Linked DNA regions of Maricaulis maris MCS10. The protein of the gene in region 1 interacts with the protein of each later gene in a pairwise test. Links are inferred from orthologs where the notes say so. Each region holds a gene or a part of one and is shown in the gene's direction. Other genes may lie near its edges. The genes, in order: MMAR10_RS06860 and MMAR10_RS00430.

Region 1 (10,225 bases):
AATGCGCAAGGCACCGGCCAGTTCGAGCGCACGCTGATCATCGCCGACAAGGGCGCTTATGTGTCCTATCTGGAAGGCTGCACAGCGCCGATGCGCGATGAGAACCAGCTGCATGCCGCCGTGGTTGAGCTGGTCGCGCTGGACGATGCCGAGATCAAGTATTCCACCGTCCAGAACTGGTGGCCGGGGGATGAGAACGGCAAGGGCGGGGTCTATAATTTCGTCACCAAGCGCGGCGACTGCCGGGGCAGGAACTCCAAGATCTCCTGGACCCAGGTCGAGACCGGCTCCGCCATCACCTGGAAATACCCGTCCTGCATCCTGCGCGGTGAAAACTCGCGCGGCGAGTTCTATTCGATCGCGGTGACCAATGGCCGTCAGCAGGCCGATACCGGCACCAAGATGATCCATCTCGGCAAGGGGTCTACCAGCCGCATCATCTCCAAGGGCATATCTGCCGGCCGCTCCGACCAGACCTATCGCGGCCTGGTCTCGGTGCATGCCAAGGCCGAGGGCGCGCGCAATTTCACCCAGTGCGACAGCCTTCTGATCGGTGATCAATGCGGCGCCCACACCGTGCCCTATGTCGAATGCAAGACGCCGAAGGCGGTACTCGAGCACGAGGCGACGACGACCAAGCTCTCCGAAGACCAGCTCTTCTACGCCCGCCAGCGCGGCCTCGGCGAAGAGGCGGCGACGGCTTTGCTGGTCAATGGCTTCGTCCGTGATGTGCTGCAGCAATTGCCGATGGAGTTTGCGGTTGAAGCGCAGGCTTTGCTCAAGGTCTCGCTTGAGGGGAGTGTGGGCTAGTGAAGCGGCTCTTGCGCATTGTCTGGCAAGGATTGCTTCCGGTCTGGGGGCTTTTGGTGCTGTGCGCTCTGGCGGGCCAATGGCTGTACTTCGAAGTGCTCTGGCAGCCGAATTTCTCATTTGAACGCCGGGCCGATGAGCTTGGACAGGTCATGTCGCCGTCCGGTTTGCTTTCGTTGCGGGCACGCACAGTCACAAACGGGATTGTCAGAGATGGCGAAACGAGCTGGTCGGATCCTGTGTCGGTCCTGACGCTTGTCGCAGACGATACAGAACATCCCGTCGCTTACATGTCCGTCGCGGCGAACGACGAATTATTGCCACTTGAGCAGGATGAACGGCTTGATATCGCATGGCTGGATGAAGATCGAGCGATCGTGACGTATTGCGGTGTCCGGCTTGGTTCGATGATCAATGCGATCACATTGAGGACTGACCCGGAGTCCATATCAAGTCCGGTTAGATTGAATGTCGAAATCGAGTTCAATCGCCGTGATGGCTGTGAGCTAGCTCCGCCGCCAGGCTTGATGTATCCCGGCAGGAGTGGCGACGCGATTTTGTACGGGCAAACGGGTACCACTTCGTCGGAAGAGGACGAGTAACACCAATGGCCCGCTCTCCCATCACCCATATAGACGACGCGCCGCTGGAAAACCTGGCCCATGGCGAGACCTTCTCGGCCGACCTGGCACCGCTCGGGCCGTTGATCGGCCTGCAGCAACTCGGCTGTTCGCTGGCCATTGTACCGCCGGGCAAGACGGCTTTTCCCTATCACAATCACCACGCCATCGAGGAGGCGATCATCATCCTTGAAGGCGAGGGCACCTATAGATTTGGCGAGGACCGCCACACCGTGCGCGCCGGCCATGTCCTGGCCGCGCCGACCGGTGGCCGCGACGTAGCGCATCAATTGCTCAATACCGGTGCAGCCGACCTCAAATACATCTGTGTTTCGACCCAACAGCCGGTCGATGTGGTCGAGTATCCGGACTCAAACAAGGTCGGGGCCGTACATTGGTCGCCGACCGATGATGACGCCATTTTCCGGCACCGCGCCTTTGCGGCCGAGCCGGTGGATTACTGGGAAGGTGAGGACTGAGATGGGTGTGTTCATGCAAGCCGCTGCTGTTCTGATGCTGGGCGGTCTCGCCGCCGGGATTGCCGTGTCGCAGTCCGGGCGCGATGGCGCGTCGATTGTCGAGGAAACTGTCCCGGCCTGCGATCAGGCCGAGTATGACGGGGCGCATCAGGACTGTGTCCTGCAGCTCGCAAATGGCTTGCTCGTCGTGCGCGTGTCTGAAGGTGGAACTGATGAGTGGGGCGATCCGATCGAGCGCGCGGATCTCAGTTTCCACCGGGCCGATGGCTTTACCCAGTCTTTCGACGGTACGCTCGGATCGAGCTTCATGCAGCCGACTGCAGAAGACGTTGATGGCGATGGCGATCTGGACCTCCTGCTGCCGCAGGCGACCGGCAATGTGAACACGACCTCCCAGGTCTGGCTGCAAGGCGAAACGGGCTTTGTCGCGGCCGGGAGCATCAACGGGATCGGTATTGAACCAGTAGGCGGCGGCCTTATGTCCGTAGCGGCACGGTCCAGCGCGGCCGAGTGGGAGACGACCTACTACATCGCACGCGACAACCGATTGATTGGCCTTTTCAGCGTCTCCACCGACTTCTCCGACGGAAGTTGTGCGGTCAATGACTGGGATGGCGGACTGGCCGAGGCCGGGATGACACTCGACGACGCCACAGCGCGCTTTTGCGACGCCGACTGAACACACCTGACACGCCGACAAGAAGAACGAGACGAAGATGCTGAAGATCAACGACCTCAAATGCAAAGTCGAAACCCAGGACGGCGAAGAGAAGGCGATCCTGAAAGGGTTGTCGCTCGAAGTGCCGGCTGGCGAGGTCCACGCGATCATGGGGCCGAACGGGTCTGGCAAGTCGACCCTGTCCTATGTCCTGACGGGCCGCGACGGCTATGAGGTCACCGGCGGTGAGATGCGCTTTGCCGACGAAGACCTTGCAGAGCTGGCCCCGGAAGAACGTGCCGCCCTGGGCCTTTACCTGTCCTTCCAGTATCCGGTCGAGATCCCGGGCGTGCCGACCATCACCTTCCTCAAGGAAGCCCTCAATGCCCAGCGCGCCACGCGCGGCGAGGAAGAGGTCACGGCGCCGGAATTCATGAAGCTGATCCGCGCGAAGGCGAAACAGCTCAATGTGTCGATGGACATGCTCAAGCGGGCGGTGAATGTCGGCTTTTCCGGTGGTGAGAAGAAGCGGATGGAAATCCTCCAGGCGCTGGTGCTGGAACCCAAATTCCTGATCCTCGACGAGACCGATAGTGGCCTCGATATTGATGCCCTCAAGATTGTGTCCGACGGCGTCAACGCCCTGCGCTCGCCTGAGCGCGGCATGTTGGTGATCACGCATTATCAGCGCCTGCTCGACCACATCACGCCGGACGTGGTCCACGTCATGGCCAATGGCCGCATCGTCAAATCCGGTGGGCCGGAACTGGCCCGCGAGCTGGAAGCCGAAGGCTATGACAAATATCTCGGCGAGGCGGCCTGACGCATGACCGCAACGCTGACCCATACACCGGCCGAACAGGCCCTGATCGACGTACTCGACGGCGCGACCGGCTGGAGCGCACAATTGCGCGAAGCGACGCGCAAGGACGGCCTGCCAACCCGTCGCCACGAATTGTGGAAATGGTCCGACCTGCGCCGCGCTGCCAATGACGTGACGACAGCAGGAATGCTCGAGGTAACGGGAGCCGATGCCCTGGCGACCATCGCGGAGGGTGATCGCATCGAGTTGTCTGTCACGGCCTCGGGCGGCGCCTGTGCGGGTGAGGCCGAACTGGTCGTGCCTGCAGGCGTCAGGCTTACCCTGATCGAGCGCCTGGCCGGTGAGGCCGGGGCGCTGGGCAATTGGCATATGAGCATCCGGATCGAGGCCGGCGCATGGCTCGACCGCATCGTTGTCGCTGATCATCATCAGGCTGCGGTTTTTGTCGGGTCGGCGGAGATCACGCTGGCAGAGGGCGCTCACCTGAACCAGACCATGATCGATACCGGGGCGAAGCTGTCGCGCAACGAGACCCATATCTATCATCCGGGGCAGGGCGCGACCGTCGATCTGGGTGGTGCCTATGTCCTCGCGGCGGGGCGTCACGCTGACACTACGACTGTTGTCCATCACGCCGGCCCTGGCTGTCAGACAAAGCAGCTCGTCAAGGGTGCAGTCGCGTCTGGCGGCCATGGCGTCTTCCAGGGCAAATTCATCGTCGACCGGATCGCCCAGCAAACCGATGCGCGGATGACGCACCGGGCCCTCATGCTCGGCGAGAAGGCCGAGATCGATGCCAAGCCCGAGCTGGAGATCTATGCCGACGATGTCCAGTGCGCGCACGGTAACGCCCTCGGCACGCTGGACGAAACGGCGCTCTTCTATATGCGCCAGCGCGGTCTACCTGAAGTCAAGGCGCGGGCCCTGCTGATTGAAAGCTATCTTGCCGAACCACTGGACATGATCAGCGATGAAGCCTTGCGCGAGGAACTCAAGTCGATCCTGCGTCAACGACTGGGAGCGCTGTCATGACCGCGCAGTCCGCCATCAAGGCGCCGCTGAACATTGATGCTATCCGCGCGGAGTTCCCGATCCTGCAGCGGGAAATCAACGGCTATCCCCTTCGCTATCTCGACAATGCGGCCTCGGCACAAAAGCCGGAATTCGTGATCGAGAGCATTGCGGGCGTCTACCGGGCCTCCTACGCGAATGTGCATCGCGGACTCCATACGCTGGCCAATGAGACCACCGAGGAGTTCGAGAAATCCCGCGAGGATGTGCGCCGTTTTTTGAACGCGCCGCGCAGCGAGGAGATCGTCTTTACGCGCGGCTCGACCGAAGCGATCAATCTGGTTGCCCACTCTTTCGGCCAATTACTGCAGCAAGGTGACGAGATCATCATCTCGCAGATGGAGCACCATTCGAACATTGTGCCCTGGCGCTTACTCGCTGATTCAAAAGGGTTGAACTTGCGATGGGCACCGGTCACCGATAGTGGTGAACTGGATTATCCACAATTGGCAGACATGGTTAATGAGCGGACGCGACTGATCGCCATCTCGCACATGTCGAATGTCACCGGCACGATCAACGACGCGGCACGGATCGTCGAGATCGCGCGATCCCGCAGCGTGCCGGTCTTGCTCGATGGCTCGCAATCAGCGGTCCATCTGCCCGTCGATGTTCAGGCACTGGATTGCGACTTTTTCGTCTTCACCGGTCACAAGCTCTACGGCCCGTCCGGTATCGGCGCCCTCTATGCCAAGGGTGACTGGCTCGACCGGCTACCCCCCTATATGGGCGGCGGCGAGATGATTGCAGACGTGTATGAGGACCGGGTCACCTTTGCCGATGTGCCGCACAAATTTGAAGCCGGAACGCCGGCCATTGCCGACGCGATCGGTCTGGGCGCCGCCATCCGCTGGCTCGAGCGTCATGACCGCATGGCGGTGCTGGAACATGAGCGCGCCCTGATGGATCGGGCGATGGCCGGTCTGGCAGAAATTGACGGTCTGCGCGTTGTGGGAACCGCCCAGGACAAGGGCGCGATCATCTCCTTCACCCTCGATGGCGCGCACCCGCACGACGTGGCGCAGATCCTCGACAAGTACGGGGTTGCCGTGCGGGCCGGGCATCATTGTGCCCAACCCCTGATGCGCCGCATGGGTGTCAGCTCGACCGCGCGCGCCAGTTTCGCCATCTACAACACAATTGAAGAGGCCGATGCGTTTGTCGACGCATTGAAAAAGGCCCGCGACTTCCTCATCTAGGTAGGACCATGACCGAACAATCCACCCGTGACGTGATCGATCTGTCGACGCCCGCCGATGCGCCGGCCACCGCTCCTGCCAGGCCGGCGGACGGAACTGGCGCGATTCCGGCTGACGAGCTGGCCCGGATCACCGACGCCGTCGTCGAGGCATTGAAGTCTGTCTATGACCCGGAAATCCCGGTTGATATCTATGAGCTGGGTTTGATCTACAAGGTCGATCTGGAAGACGACCGGACCCTCAAGGTCCAGATGTCCCTGACCGCGCCGGGTTGCCCGGTTGCGGGTGAAATGCCGGGATGGGTCCAGGAAGCGGTCGAGAAGGTGGACGGGGTGGAGAAGGCTCTGGTCGACCTGACCTTCGAACCGCCCTGGACGCCGGACCGGATGTCGGATGAAGCGCGTCTTGCGCTCAACATGTTCTAGGAGACCGAAGTGGCTGTTCGTGAGCGACCCAAGGCTGTGAGCCTGACCGAAGCCGCCGCTGAGCGGGTCAAGGCATTGATGGCCCAGCGCGGCGCCGGTTTCTTGCGCGTCGGCGTGAAGAATGGCGGCTGCGCCGGCATGGAATACGAGATGGCCTATGTGGATGCGCCCGGACCGCTTGATGAGCGTGTCGAGGACCACGGTGTGGAGATCGTCCTGGAGTCCAAGGCCCTCCTGTTCCTGCTTGGAACCCAGATCGATTATGAGATTTCGCCTCTTCATGCGAAATTCGTGTTCAACAACCCCAACCAGACCGATGCGTGTGGGTGCGGGGAGAGCGTGACGATTGTGCCTGTCAAGGAAGTCTGACCAGCCATGAAGCTCATTATATCTGCCACCTCTCCCTATTCCCGCAAATGCCGCGTCATGGTGCACGAGCTGGGTCTTGCGGACCGGGTTGAGGAGATTGAATCACACCCGTTTGATGACGATCCGGCGCTGCTTCAGGCCAATCCGCTTGGCCGTGTGCCCTGTCTCGTGCTCGATGACGGTCAGGCCTTTACTGAGAGTGCGCTGATTGCTGATTACTTGTGTGAACAGGCGGAAGTGGCTTGGCCACGGGACTGGAATGACAAACGTCTTGAGGCTCTGGGCAATGGGTTGCTTGATCTGACCGTGGCCCGACGGGTGGAAATGGTAAGGGATGAGGGCATCCAGTCCGCTTATTGGATCGGACGCCGCGAACGCGGGATCATGCGTGCAGTCGATGAATTGGAAGCGGGGATGGGCGCACTCGGTACTGTTCTCGCCCAGGGCCCTCTGACGATGGCTGTCGCTCTGTCCTATATGGATTTCCGCTATCCGGAGAGCCAATGGCGATCTGGCCGGCCGCGCCTGACGGCGATGCTCGAGGCCTGGGAGGCGAGGCCCAGTTTTGCCAATACCGGACCGCCAGCTCCCGGTTGATATGAAAAAAGCCGCCCGATGGGGCGGCTTTTTTATTTGATGATGGCAGTCAATGGAGTCAGGCCGCGCTGCGAGACGGGGCGCGGCTGTTGTCGACCGTGGTCCGGTTGCGCCCTTCGGTCTTGGATCGGTAAAGATTGGTGTCCGAGCGTTCAATCAGTTCCTCGATCGATTCGCCTTCGTGATAGGTCGCGATCCCGAGAGAAACGGTGATATTGCCCAAGTCTTCATTGGTCGATTTGCGAAGAAGTTTTTTCGACTCAACGGTCTTGCGAATTTTTTCGGCAACCTGTTCGGCGACATTCGGTGCGGTGTTCGGCATCACGATTCCAAACTCCTCACCACCATATCGGGCGACAAGGTGATTTTCGCCAGCATGTCGGGTCAGGCAGCCGGCTACAAAGCGAATAATCTGGTCGCCGGTCTGATGGCCCCAGGTGTCGTTGAAGCGCTTGAAGAAATCGATATCGCAAAGAATCAGGCTGAGCGGCTGTTTCTTGGTATCCGCGTCGCGGCGGGCGCGGCGCAGGGATTCGTCAAAACGCTTGCGATTGGCAATGCCGGTGAGGGCATCCGTCATCGCTTCTTCACGGACTTTTTCCAGATTGGTCCGAAGCTGGGTGACTTCGTTCGAGGTCGCCTGCAAGCGGTCCTCGAGGGCCTGGCTGCGACGCTGCATGCGGGCGGTCGCTGAGACAAGGCTCTCGACAAGTTTTTTCATGCCCGGTGCGTCCGGAGTTGCGGTCAGCTCGTGGCTCGCACCTTCCAGAGCTTTCCCATAGGCAGCGGTGTCGCGCTCGGCCGCTTCAAGTGTTTCCTGAACAGCGCCAAGTTCGCGGCACATGACGCCGCCGCTTTCCAGAATAGCATCCTGGATGGCTTTCCACTGGAAGTACTGTTCGAACAATTCGTTGTTGACGGTTTCCGAGAAATCGCCGCCCGATTCGATGTGGTTCTTGAGTGTTTCACAAAGCTCTGGATTGGTGTCGCTGGCGAAGCAGACCCACACGGAATAGTTTTCCGGGGTCGGCGCTACGCCGAATTGATCCATGAGATCCAGCGCCTTGAGCGCGAACTCACGTCCTTCTTTGCCAAGCAGTCGACCGTTCACCAGAAAGTCCTTTCCTGCGGAGGCGAATAACTTCGCCCTGCGGTTAACGAGGAAGCTAACCGGCAAACGGAAAGAAGAGGTAAAAATTGGTCATAGCGTATGAGTTGGAGTCACCCACTGACCAATACCCTGTCGCAAGGGGACGGGGGTGAGCTTACCGATCTGCGTTCATAAAACTGGGGACATGGTCGCCAAAACCGATGGTCGAACGTTCTTTGTCCTGACCTCGGTCGCGCTTCGACCCGGACCGGCGGTTTGATTGCCGCTTGCTGGGAGATGTGTTTTCACGAGCCGTTTCAGTGTCCTGAGCCTGCTTGACCGGGGCGGTGTCCACGATTGCGGCGTCCGCAGTTTCTGGCTCAGCGGCCGGAGAAGGGGTTTTCGGCGGGGCTTCGGCCTCAGCGGATTTGCGAGAAACGCGTGGCTTTCTTGTGCGTGTCCGTGTCGACGCTGTTTTTGGCGCAGCCGCTTCTGACTTGGCGTCGGGTGACGACGCTTTGGACGCCGGCGCGTCGCCATTGCCGTCCAGAACCAGCTCCGGAATCTCTTCCTTGATGAGCTTCAGCACCGCGGCGAGTGATTTTTCATCGCCCGGCGCAAAAATCGTGACCGATTCACCGGATTTGCCGGCGCGCCCGGTGCGGCCAATCCGGTGCACATAATCATCGGCATGGTGGGGCATGTCGTAGTTGAAGACGTGGCTGACATCGGGAATGTCGAGACCGCGTGCGGCCACATCGCTGGCCACCAGGAAGCGGAGTGTGCCGGCCTTGAAGTCGGCGAGCGTTGCTGTGCGGGCCGATTGATCGAGATCGCCATGGATGGGCGCAGCTGAAAAACCGTGGCGCTGGAGCGAGCGGGCCACAACGTCGACATCGCGTTTGCGATTGGAGAAGATGATACCGTTTTTCACGCCTTCGCGTGACATCGCCTGACGCAGGGCGAGGCGTTTGGCCTTCGCCGAATTGTCTGTCAGGCGGATCATCAGCTGTGTGATATTGGCGCCGGTCTGGGCCGGGCGGGAGACTTCGACACGCTCGGGATCGCGCAGGAAACGGTCGACCAGGCTCTGGATTTCCTTCGGCATCGTGGCCGAGAAGAACAGGGTCTGGCGTCGCGGAGCCGGCGGCACCAGCGAGAAGATTTTCTCGAGATCCGGGATGAAGCCCATGTCCAGCATGCGGTCGGCCTCATCGACCACCAGCATCTGAACGCCGGTCATCAGGAGTTTGCCACGGCCGAAATGATCGAGCAGGCGACCGGGGGTCGCGATCAGGACGTCGGCGCCCTTATTGAGGATTTCTTCCTGCGGTCCAAAGGCCACGCCGCCGATCAGCAGGGCCATCGAGAGTTTCTGGCCCTTGGAATAGGTTTCGAAATTCTCGGCACACTGGGCCGCCAGTTCGCGCGTCGGTGCAATGATCAGGGAGCGAGGCATGCGGGCCTTCGCCCGGCCACGCGACAGGCGCTCGATCAGTGGCAGCGTGAAGGAGGCCGTCTTGCCGGTACCGGTTTGGGCAATGCCAAGCACGTCGCGCCCGGCAAGCGCCGCAGGAATGGCGCCGGCCTGGATCGGGGTCGGTTCGCTATAGCCAGCCTCTTGGATGGCTTCGAGTAGTTTTGGGCTCAGACCCAGTTCTGCGAACGTCATGGCATCCTTTGGCTTGACCTGAAATCAGGACGGCCGCGCCGTAGTGGCGCGGCCGCTTGGTGAGCGCAAAATACGGTGGCCCCGCTGCAAGTCAACGCAACAAGGCTGAACCGCTAACGCCGATAGGCGAATGGCGTCTCGTCCGTGATATTGATGTAACGGTCACGCAGGCGCGACTGACGCGAGTCCATGGCCGTCAACTCACCGTCGATGAGCACCGCTACCGGAGAACTCATCACCTCCAGCGGATCACCGTCCCAGACAACGACATCGCCGGCATAGCCTGTGGCCAAGGCCCCATAAAGTTCACCGACGCCGTAAATCTCGGCCGGTGTCAAGGTTATGGATCGGAATGCCTGATCCCACGCAACCCCGTTGGCGACGGCATTGCCGGCGTGCTGGGTAATCAGAC
Region 2 (10,190 bases), 1.4 Mb from region 1 along the record:
GTCCGCCGTTTCGACCAGGCTGAGCCCGGTCATGCCGTCATTGAAAAAACTGTCGCCGAAGCGGCCCTGCAATTCACCGATCCGCTTGAGCCATTCATCAGTCGTATCGGCGGGCCGCAGCGCTTCGGCGATCAGGCGGCGGCGGCGTTCGGCGAGACTGTCCTCCGCTGCGCCCGGCCAGGATGGCATTTGCAAGCGATCCACACCGAGCTCGTCGACCAGTGTCTTCATCGCCCATTGCGGGTGGTCATCCTTGATCGAGTCCCAGGCCGATGCGTCGGCGTCCCAGTCAAAGCCCGGCAGGACCACGGCACCTTGCGGCAGGTTGGCGATGACTTTCATCAGTTTGCGAGCGGCGGGGATCGAGCCGGTGGAGCCGACCGCGAGAACCGGATGGTCCGGAGGCTGCTTCGTCCAACGGGCGACAAGCTCGTGCAGGATCAGGGATCGCCGTGCTGCCGCATCGGTCAGGCCCAGCTCGGCCAGGCGGGCCGGCCAGACGCGCTGGACGATGTCGATGAACTCGACGGCCTCACGCCGATCCGCCGGCAGATAGGTCGTGACGGCGTCCTGCAGGTCGGACAGGTCGCTGACATCCTCGGTCGCGAGATCGTCGAGCAGGGCGGCCAGCGAGTCCGACAGGGCCAGCGCCCCGCCGACACCGAGCGGGCGACCGAGCGCGGCTTCCTTGGCGAGGATCAGGCGGGCGAGCTCATAGCGTCGACGTTCGATCGAGATTGCCGGCGCCGCCAGCCCGGCCAGCTCTCCTGGTTCGAAGGGCGGGTCATCGACATCGACATCACCGATGGGCCGGATCAGGGGGAGTAGCGCGACACCATTGCCGGCGAGCTCGGCGAAGACATCGCCCAAGGCTTTGGCAGCGCGGCGGGTCGGGGTCAGGATCAAAAGACGGGTCAGGGCATCCGGATCACCCGCCGCGTCGAATTCCTCGCGCAATGTCGTTGCCAGGACGCGCAGAAAGTCCGCTTGTGGCGGAATGGTGTAGAGGCACGGGCCCGACGTATCGAAAAGACGTCCGCTCACCGCGCCAGCCGCGCCTCCGCCTCGGCCAGGGCGCGCGGGTCGCCCACATGCATCCAGAAGGCCGGCAGGGTGACACCGTGCAAACGCCCCTCGGCCGCGATCTCGCGCCAGACCTCCATCATCGAGAAGCGGCTGACAGTGCGACCGGCCAGGGCTGCCGGATTGAGGATCTGGACACCGGCATAGGCATAGGGCGCCGATTTTGCCTTGCCACGGAAGCGGACTTCACCGCCCGTTTCCAGAAAAGCATCGCCCGGCCCGTCAAATCCGAGCGTCGCATCCATCGGCGCCAGCAGCAGGAGTGCGTCCATCGCCGCGCCATCCCAGACCGCCCGCAGGCTGTCGAGCGAAGCGGCGCCGGCCTCTTCCCAGATGGCATCGATATTGGCGATGAAGAAGGGATCGGACCCCAGCTCGGGCAGGGCTTTCACCACGCCGCCACCGGTTTCCAGCACTTCGCCGCGCTCGTCGGAAATGGTGATGGCCGGCTGACCGGTCCGCGCCGCAAGATGCGCCTCCATCTGATCGGCGAAATGGTGGATATTGACGACGCAGCGCTCAACACCGCCGGCGCCATAGCGATCCAGGGTCCAGTCGAGCAGGCATTTGCCGCCCACCTCGACCAGCGCCTTGGGACGCTCATTGGTGATCGGCCGCATGCGGGTGCCCAGACCGGCGGCGAGCGCCATAGCGTTGCGAATCTCGATCATTTGTGGGCTTCCGCGAAAACCTGCGGCGCGTGGGACTTCATCCACATGTGAAGCGGCATCAGCGCCGGATGCTGGAGGTCGGCAACGAAATGACGGGCGACGCGTGGCAGCAGGTCCAGATAGCGTGCCTTGCCATCGCGCACGGCCAGACGGACGAAAATGCCGAGAATTTTGGCGTTTCTCTGGGCGCCGAGCACGGCATAGGCGGAGTCAAATCCGGCAACGTCCTCAATCCCCGCTTTTTCGACAAAGCGGGCCTTGAGCGGGACGGCGAGCTTGCGCTCGACATTGCGACGGGCATCCTCGATCAACGAAACAAGGTCGTAGGCCGGGTGACCGATCAGCGCGTCCTGGAAATCGAGCAGACCAATCTCGCCCTCGCCTTCGCGCTCGGGCAGGTAGATCAGGTTCTCGGCGTGGAAGTCGCGCAGGACCAGGCCGGGCGCACAATGATCCAGACGCTCGAAGGCGCGGGTCCAGATCTCGCGCCAGTGGTCGCGCGCCGCGGCGTCCGGCGCTGCGCCGGCATGCTTGTCCAGGAACCAGTCCAGGAACAGATCGGCTTCCGCCATCAGCGCGGTCGCGTCATAGGCCAGCAAAGGCCAGGCCTCGCCATCGCGCTCGACCGCATCAGGAAAGCTGGACCGATAGATCGCCGCCAGCACATCCACCGCCTTGGCGTAGAGCGTACCCTCGTGCAGATCACCGGGCAGAAGCCGGGCGATCAGGTCATCGCCGAGATCCTCCAGCAGCAAAAATCCGGACTGCGTGTCGCTGGCCAGCACGGTCGGCGCGGAAAAGCCGCGCTCGCACAGCGCATCGGCCAGGCCTGCAAAGGCTGTGAGATTCGACCCGGCCAGGCGGGCAACGGCGTTATAGCCCAGCGCGGCGCGGTCCTGTGGACCGGCATCGGGCGGGCAGATCGGCGCCTCGGCGGCGGCCGGCGCATCCATCAGCATGGCCCGCTGATCATCCCGTTCCAGACGGATATAGCGGCGCGTCGATGCATCGCCGGGAAGCGGGTGATGCGTGGCATCGCCCCAGCCGGCAGCGCTCAGAAAAGCCGTCATTGCGGCTTTACGTTCAGATGTCATCAAGGCGCGCCTCCCACTCGCCAAACCCTGTTAAGCTCGCCCGCCTGGGTGTGTCCATTGCCGCGCCCGGGCTTTCCCCGGCCATTTCGAGCTGCACTTCCAGCCTGTCATCCGGGATCAGGCCGAACAAGCGGTCGGGCCACTCAATCAACATCGTGGCGTCGCCGAAGGCGTCGTCGAGGCCCAGCTCATCCAGCTCGTCCGGGGATTCAATCCGGTAGAGATCGGCATGCCACAGCTCGCCGCGTCCCCAGTCATAGGTCTGGATGATGGTATAGGTCGGGCTGGGGGCGTCATCGACGCCGCACAGCGTCGCAATGACGGTCCGGGCAAATGTCGTCTTGCCGGCCCCAAGATCGCCAGTCAGAAACACCGTGTCACCGGGACGCAACGCGTTTGCGAGACGCAGGGCCAGCGCTCGTGTTGCCGCCAGATCGGGCAAGGAAACAGTGTTCGAATTCCCCATGTATTGCGCTTAACGAAGCCCGCTCCCGACGGCAAGCGGTGAGGCTGAATCTTGACTCCCTCGTGAACGCTGTTCATTTCCTTGGCGAAGAACGGAGACTTGCATGCCGAAGATTACCTATATCGAGCACAATGGAACCGAACACGTCATCGACGTCGCCACCGGGCTGACCGTTATGGAAGGCGCCGTACGCAATCTGGTTCCTGGCATTGACGCCGATTGCGGCGGAGCCTGTGCCTGCGCGACCTGCCACGTCTATGTCGACCCGGCCTGGGCCGACAAGACGGGTTCCCGCGAGGCAATGGAAGATTCGATGCTCGATTTTGCCGAGGAGGTCCAGGAGACCTCCCGCCTGTCCTGCCAGATCAAGGTCAGCGATGAGCTGGACGGCCTGGTCGTTCGGATGCCGCAAAACCAGGGCTGAGCCTGTCCGTCAGCGTTTCAGGCCGGGCGGCGCCTATTCGGCCCGCGCCCGGTCTCCGGCTAGACGTGTCGCCGGGCGGCTGGCCAGGTCAAGTTCCGGCGGCACGGCATTGCTGCGCGGCTCGGGAGGCAGATGGCAGGACACCAGCGTCCCGCGCTCGGGTTCGGACTGAAGCTCGACCCAGCCGCCATGCAGCTCGGCGATTTCCTTGACCAGTGACAGGCCGAGGCCGGCGCCGCCGCGCTCGCCGCGCGCGAAACGATCAAACACGCTGGCTTGTTTTTCTGGCGCAATGCCTTCGCCATCATCCTTCACCCACAAGGTGATGTCCTCGCCATTGCGGCGGGCACCGATGGTCACGGCACCACCGGTAGCGACATGGCGGATGGCGTTGGAGAGCAGGTTCATGGAAACCTGCTTGAGACGATTGCGATCCGCGCGAAGCAGGCCGAGTCCGTCTTCGATGTCCACATCGAGCTTGATGGCATGATGGTCCGCCCTTGCCGCGACCAGGTCGGCCGCCTCACGCGCCACATCACCCAGATCCACGTCTCCCAGCTCGAGTTCGAGCTGGCCGGCATCAATTGCCGCGACATCGAGGATGTCGTCGATCAGCTTGGCCAGGTGTGCTGCCGCTGACTGGATCGCCGACATCGGCTCTTTCTGGCGGTCAGAAAGTTCGCCGGCAAAGCCTTGCGCCAACATGTCGGCATAGCCGCCAATCGTGGTCAGCGGTGTGCGCAATTGATAGCTCACATGCTCGACAAATTCGGTCTTGATGCGCTCGGAGGTTTCCAGCGCCTCGGCCCGCTCACGCAGGGCTTCCTCGATCCGGCGGCTGTCGGTGACGTCATCCCAGCAGATCAGGGTCGCGCCATCGGGCAGGGGACGGGTCAGATAGGTCAGGACCCGGCCGTCCAGGCGACGCATCTCGCCGGTGACCTGTTTGCGGGCCTGCGGGCTGGGATCGGTGACCCGGGCCTTGATGTCAGTCCAGACCCGGTCGTCGGTGAACAGCGCGGCACAGGTCTCTGACACCGCGTCGAAATCGGGCTGGCCGTCGAGTTCCTCGGCGTCGAAGCCCCACAAGTCCTCGAAGGCGGAGTTATTGAGCTGAAGGCGGCCATTGGCACCAAATACGGCGACGGCCTCGTGCAGCTTGTCCAAGGTGGCGCGCTGGACATTGATCAGCGTGTTGTAGCGAGCCCGAAGAGCCAGCTCATCGGTCTTGTCCTCGAAGATCAGCATCAAACCGCCCAGCGGGTGACGCTGACGGGCGACGCGCAAGGTGCGACCGTCCGGCAATGGCCACAGCTCGTCCGGCGTCTCTTCACTGGGAGGCGCGTCGTAGCGGGCGAGCTCGTCCGTCTTCCAGGCACCGAAATCGGCCTGTTCCGGCAACAGGCGCTTTTCCCGCATGCGATCAAGGAACTGGCCATGGCCTGGCCGCTCGTTCAGCCAGGCATCATCCAGTTTGAACAGGTTGGAGAAAGCCTTGTTGTGGAAATTCAGCCGCTTGGACCGGTCAAAAACGACCACGGCCTCGGCCATGTGATTGAGGGTGTCGTCATGGGCGCGACGGAAGCGGGCCAGGGCCGCCTTGGCTTCCTCGCCATCGGTCACGTCGAGCGCGAAACCGGCCGCCCCGCCCGAGACCGGGAAGACCAGGAATTTCAGTCCGCGCCGAGATCCGTCGATGACGACAATGCGCATCTCGTCGACCGGCTCGCCAGCAATTGTCGCCCGGGAGGCGAGATCGGTCATGGCAGCGTCGAGCAGGGTCTGCTTTTCGATGACCGCGTCGACCGCATCGCCCTCGACGGCCTCGACATAGGCCTGGTTGGCCCACTCGATCCGGCCAGTAGCATTCATGCGCCAGGCTGGAACCGGCGCGCGGCCAAGCATGTCGAGGAAGGCAAGCGGATCCTTGGACACCAGGCGGCGCGCTTCCTCGATCCGCCCACGGGCGCCTGACTCTTCGAGACCGCGAATGGTGGCATCCGAAAGCCAGACGACAAGCTGGGTTCCGGCGGCGCGCCCATCGACTTCCAGAAAGCGCCCGCTCGGACCCAGGATGGTGAGAGAGAAGGGCTGGCCTTTTTCACTGAGATCACCGAAGCGCCGACGCAAGGTGGTTTCCTCGCCACCCGCTGACCGCGCTTCATAGTCGGCAAGGCCTTCCATCAGGATCCCTGCCGGATTGGGACCTTCATTGGCCTCGGCAAACCGCAGCAATGAGGCCAGGGCCACCGACGAGCCAAAGATGCGGGGCGCTCCCCAGCTGGTATCGGCTGAATCGACGGGAGGCTGGTCCCAGACCAGCACCAGGCCGGGATGGGCGCCGAACACACTGTCGGCCCGCGCGACGCGGTCTTCCAGATCGGCCATCTTGCGACGCCACAATGCCTGGGCACCGCGCGCTCCGGCGGTCTGCTTGAAGGCCCAGATACCGACGGCCACGGCGAAAGCCACGGCGCCGATGGTGACAGCAAGTGTCACGAACTGAAATGTTTGTCCGGTCATCAATGTTGCCCTGGGTGCGGACCCGCCCCCATTGCCTGCGGCCCTCACGAATCACCATGATACCGGCCTGTGGAGTCGCGGGCGATGCCCGCACCGGTAAATTTCCTCATACATTATATACCCCGGGCGCCATTGGCGGGGAAAATTCCGGTTCACCGGGTCACTGGCGGTCGAGGCTGCTGTGCTGGCAGGTCGGATCGGCTGCCATCGCCGGGGCGTCAACGCCGGGCCGATAAACTGCATGAAGCTGTGGATAGTGGCCGGTCGGTCAGCGGATATGGACCTCTCCGGCGCGGAATTCGAACATCACCACACAGTTTTCGAGGGTCTCGACACCATCCAGCGGCGCGAATTGCCAATCCGATACGGCGCGTTCCGTTGCCCGGTTGAAGGGCCCATCAGGCACGGCACGGTGTACGCGGGCCCGATGCACACTGCCGTCTGCATAGACATGGAAGCGCACGACGACCCAACCCTGTCGCCCGAACCGCCAGGCGCGAGCGGGATAGTCGGGCAGCTCTGCCGAGACCGCCGCAAGGGTCGATCCGCGACAATCCTCGGGGCCCATCATCCGTTCGACATTGGGCGGAACCGGCAATTCGTCACGCGGGATGAACGGCCCACGCCCCGGTGGAGCCAGTCCCGGCAGATCGACGGTCGGCATGCCGCCGCAGGCGGTCAGAACAAGGCAGAGACAGGCAGCAAGTGTTCGCATGGCCGCAAGCTAGCGGCTCGCCGGGAGCCGAGAAAGTCCGCATTCAGCGCCCCGCAAGGGCCGCCGATGTTGAACAATTCGTAAAGAATGAGTGAACCCCGTTCAATTTCCGGCATCAAACTTGTAGGGTTCTGGCGAAATGGGTGAGGGGCCTGCCGATTTGGGACAATCGGCAAGGCATTACGTTGTTAGAGGTGCGTCAAGCCATGTCTTTGTTGCCAACCGCGCATGCCGGGCAGTCTTTCGGGGCCCGCCGGATTGATTTTTACACCGTCTCCGGTGAGGTCTCCGCGTCCGACGACACAACCGGTCGCGTCATTGATACCGACAGCATGACTCACGATGTCCGGCTGCTGGACCGCTCGAATGCCCTGGCGCCTGGCGACACGGCCAGCGTCTTGCGCGTACAGGCCGGTCCCAACCGGCGATCGCGCCCTGCAGCCATCATCAATCACAGTCGCGGCACCTGGATGCGCGCCGCTCCGGAAGCGACGACGCTGCTGGCCCGGTCCGGTGTCACCCGCAGCTTCAATTGGTGGCTGTCGGTGTTGTTCCTGGCGTTTCTGGCCCTGGCCGCTGTTTGGCCGGCCATTCACGGCTTCCTGACCGAGGTCAACGCAAGCCTTATGGCCCAGATCCCGGCCTTTGACGTATTTGCTGAAATCAATGCCTTCCTGCCGGCGCTCGGTGGATGGCGGATGGAAGCTGCCCTGCCTGCCGGCCTGATCGACAGCCTGGCCTCGCTCGGCTTCGTGCCGATGGACCAGCTCACCGAGTGGAGCCTCGCCCTCGGTGCCGGCCTTATCACCCTGCTGGCCTTTTTCGGGCGGTCCTGGCGCCTGATTTACATTCCAGCCCTGGGCGCACTGGCCCTCGCTGCCGGTGCCATTCTCGGCTCCGCCCTGCCTACCCTGGCCGTGGTCGGTGGCAGCCTCGCCTTCTTCACCCTGGCCGGGCTGGTCAACCGGATCCGGGACGGTGGCCGGCTGAACGCGCGCATCGCGCGCCTGGCCGAACATGCCCTGCGCAATCCGCCCCAGGAAGGGGTCCGCGCCAGCAATACCGGACATCCGGCCGCCGCCGGCATTGCGGCGTCGGCTGCAATTGCCGCCGCGACGGCAACAGCTGAAGGCGAGCACGCCGAGGCAGGCCCGGCCGAAACGGTCGACCTCGCGCCTGAGACCGACACTGACGTCTCGGCCGAAACCGGTGATCAACCAGCCAATGACGCTTCCGCCGACGATCACGCCAGCGGGGAAGTCGCAGCGCCGGACCAGTCCGATCTCCTGCCCGCCGCAAGCGGTGGCGATGCAGAGATCGAATCCGAGGCTGCAACACAGGCTGAAGCCGCGGCACCGGAAGTGTCCGGCGACGCTGTCGGCACGCCGGAAGCCGGCGAGGCCGCCCCCTCCGCCGACCCCATCGACGAAATGCCTGAAAGTGGTGCGGAATCATCTGACGATACAGCGGCAGTCATGGCAGTTGGCGCCGATGCAGAGCTGGACTCCGACGCCGGGGTCGCCGCGGAACCGGCCGGCAAGGAGGTCGCTGACCCCGCGCCTGAGACCCGGGTCGACAGCGGCTCCAGCACCGACATGAATGCGGCCGAAGAACCTGCCGCACCCGAGGCGGTAGCGGTTGCCGAGCCAGACAGTGCCGAGCCAGAAAGTGCCGAGCCAGAAAGCACCGAGACTGACAGTTCCGGGTCGGACAGTGCTGAGCCGAAAAGTGCCGAGACGGAAAGTGCCGGGGCGGATGATGCGGGGCTGGATGATGACCTGCCCAGCCTCGATGAAGTGGCAGCCGCCGCCGCATTGAACGAGACCGAAACCAATCTTGTCGATGGCCCGTCGGGTACGACCGGTGTAGCGCCGCTGGTCGCGGTTGACCTTGACGACGAACGGACCATGCCGGTCGCCCCGCCGCCGCCAATGCCCGGAAATGACGCCCCTGCCACTGCCGTCCAAGAGCCCGAAGCAACGCAAACCCCGGAGCCAGTCGCGGAAACGCCTCCGGCAGAGCCGGACGCCGCCGCAGACCTGCAGCCGGATGACGCCGCTGCGGAAATGCCTGTTACGGAAGCTGCGCCGGAGCCTGAGGCAGAGCCCACCCCCCGGGCCAGCGTCGACGCCGCCCCGCCGATCGTCGACGATCCGATGATGGAGGAGGCTGCTGACCCGATGGTTCCACGGGCGGAAGCAAGCGATTTCGCGCCCGGCGCACCGGATATCGAGATGGACAGGAGCCCGGCCGAATAACAGCCGGTCTGCCCGTCAAACAGAAAAGCCCGCCATTCGGCGGGCTTTTTTTTCTGATCAGTCCCTGCTGTGCGAGCTGCTCGCGTGTGCGGATTACTCGTCTTCGTGGAACTTGGCTTCGACCAGATCGGCCAGGCTGTCGGCCGCACGCTCGGCATCAGCCCCCTCCGATTCGATCGCGATCACCGAACCTTTCGACGCCGCCAGCATCAGCAATTCCATGATTGAGTCGGCATTCACGGTCTCGCCCTCACGCGATACATGAATGGTCGATTCAAAACCCTGGGCCAGCTCGACAAATTTCGCGGCCGCTCGGGCATGAAGGCCACGCGCATTGCAGATGGTGACCTTGCGCGCGACTTTCGTCACTTGTCCGCACCTTCAAGAACGTTGGACGCAATGGCGATATAGCGCTTGCCGGCGTCCTCACCCATGCGGGCCAAGCTGTCCAGATCCGCCCGCGACCGCGCCTCGGCGAGTTTGATCAGCATCGGAAGATTGACCCCGGCAATCACTTCAACCTTGCCCGGGTCAAGCAGGGAGATCGCCAGATTGGACGGCGTGCCACCGAACATGTCGGTCAGGATCAGCACGCCTTCGCCGCGATCGGCGTCCTCGATAGCCTGCCGGATATCACCGCGTCGCTTTTCCATGTCGTCATCCGGGCCGATGCAGACAGCCAGAAACGCATCCATCGGGCCCACCACATGTTCCGTGGCAGCGACAAATTCATCGGCCAAACGGCCATGACTGACGACGACGACTCCGATCATGAATGTATCTAAACGCGGCTTCACTTTGGGGGGAAGCGTCTTTTTGCAACTGGGCGACCAATTTGTCAGTCAGCGTCGGCGGCCGGCAGCTCGACGGTAAAGCGCGCACCGACGACATCGCCATCCTGATTGTGGCGATTGCGGGCGATGATGGTACCGCCATGGGCCTTTACAATCTGACGC

Evidence for each region.
Region 2: the proteins of MMAR10_RS06860 (region 1) and MMAR10_RS00430 interact in binary tests that used the Escherichia coli proteins (3 or more experiments, as listed by UniProt). The link is inferred for Maricaulis maris MCS10 from one-to-one orthologs.

What each region holds. Positions count from the first base shown.
Region 1 is NC_008347.1:1,434,236-1,444,460, forward strand. Bases 5,038-7,774 are described here. They hold MMAR10_RS06860 (HesB/IscA family protein), read left to right. Parts: upstream 5,038-6,094; coding sequence 6,095-6,454; downstream 6,455-7,774. Other genes in these bases: MMAR10_RS06850 (cysteine desulfurase), read left to right, coding at 5,038-5,660; MMAR10_RS06855 (SUF system Fe-S cluster assembly protein), read left to right, coding at 5,669-6,085; MMAR10_RS06865 (glutathione S-transferase N-terminal domain-containing protein), read left to right, coding at 6,461-7,051; MMAR10_RS06870 (GGDEF domain-containing protein), read right to left, coding at 7,110-7,774. Also shown: Fe-S cluster assembly protein SufB, read left to right, coding at 1-810; MMAR10_RS06825 (hypothetical protein), read left to right, coding at 810-1,412; MMAR10_RS06830 (cupin domain-containing protein), read left to right, coding at 1,418-1,909; MMAR10_RS06835 (hypothetical protein), read left to right, coding at 1,923-2,588; Fe-S cluster assembly ATPase SufC, read left to right, coding at 2,626-3,390; Fe-S cluster assembly protein SufD, read left to right, coding at 3,394-4,422; more of MMAR10_RS06850, read left to right, coding at 4,419-5,037; more of MMAR10_RS06870, read right to left, coding at 7,775-8,162; MMAR10_RS06875 (DEAD/DEAH box helicase), read right to left, coding at 8,317-9,813; MMAR10_RS06880 (amidohydrolase family protein), read right to left, coding at 9,927-10,225. UniProt on the Escherichia coli protein: Is able to transfer iron-sulfur clusters to apo-ferredoxin. Multiple cycles of [2Fe2S] cluster formation and transfer are observed, suggesting that IscA acts catalytically.
Region 2 is NC_008347.1:75,223-85,412, reverse strand. The notes cover bases 2,376-5,077. They hold MMAR10_RS00430 (2Fe-2S iron-sulfur cluster-binding protein), read left to right. Parts: upstream 2,376-3,417; coding sequence 3,418-3,738; downstream 3,739-5,077. Other genes in these bases: MMAR10_RS00425 (sensor histidine kinase), read right to left, coding at 3,772-5,077; tsaE (tRNA (adenosine(37)-N6)-threonylcarbamoyltransferase complex ATPase subunit type 1 TsaE), read right to left, coding at 2,838-3,314; MMAR10_RS00440 (aminoglycoside phosphotransferase family protein), read right to left, coding at 2,376-2,848. In the rest of the region: double-strand break repair protein AddB, read right to left, coding at 1-1,044; MMAR10_RS00445 (nucleotidyltransferase family protein), read right to left, coding at 1,041-1,754; more of MMAR10_RS00440, read right to left, coding at 1,751-2,375; more of MMAR10_RS00425, read right to left, coding at 5,078-6,261; MMAR10_RS15880 (energy transducer TonB), read right to left, coding at 6,530-6,976; MMAR10_RS00415 (hypothetical protein), read left to right, coding at 7,183-9,234; MMAR10_RS00410 (HPr family phosphocarrier protein), read right to left, coding at 9,328-9,603; MMAR10_RS00405 (PTS sugar transporter subunit IIA), read right to left, coding at 9,600-10,007; MMAR10_RS00400 (stimulus-sensing domain-containing protein), read right to left, coding at 10,073-10,190. UniProt on the Escherichia coli protein: Ferredoxin are iron-sulfur proteins that transfer electrons in a wide variety of metabolic reactions. Although the function of this ferredoxin is unknown it is probable that it has a role as a cellular electron transfer protein.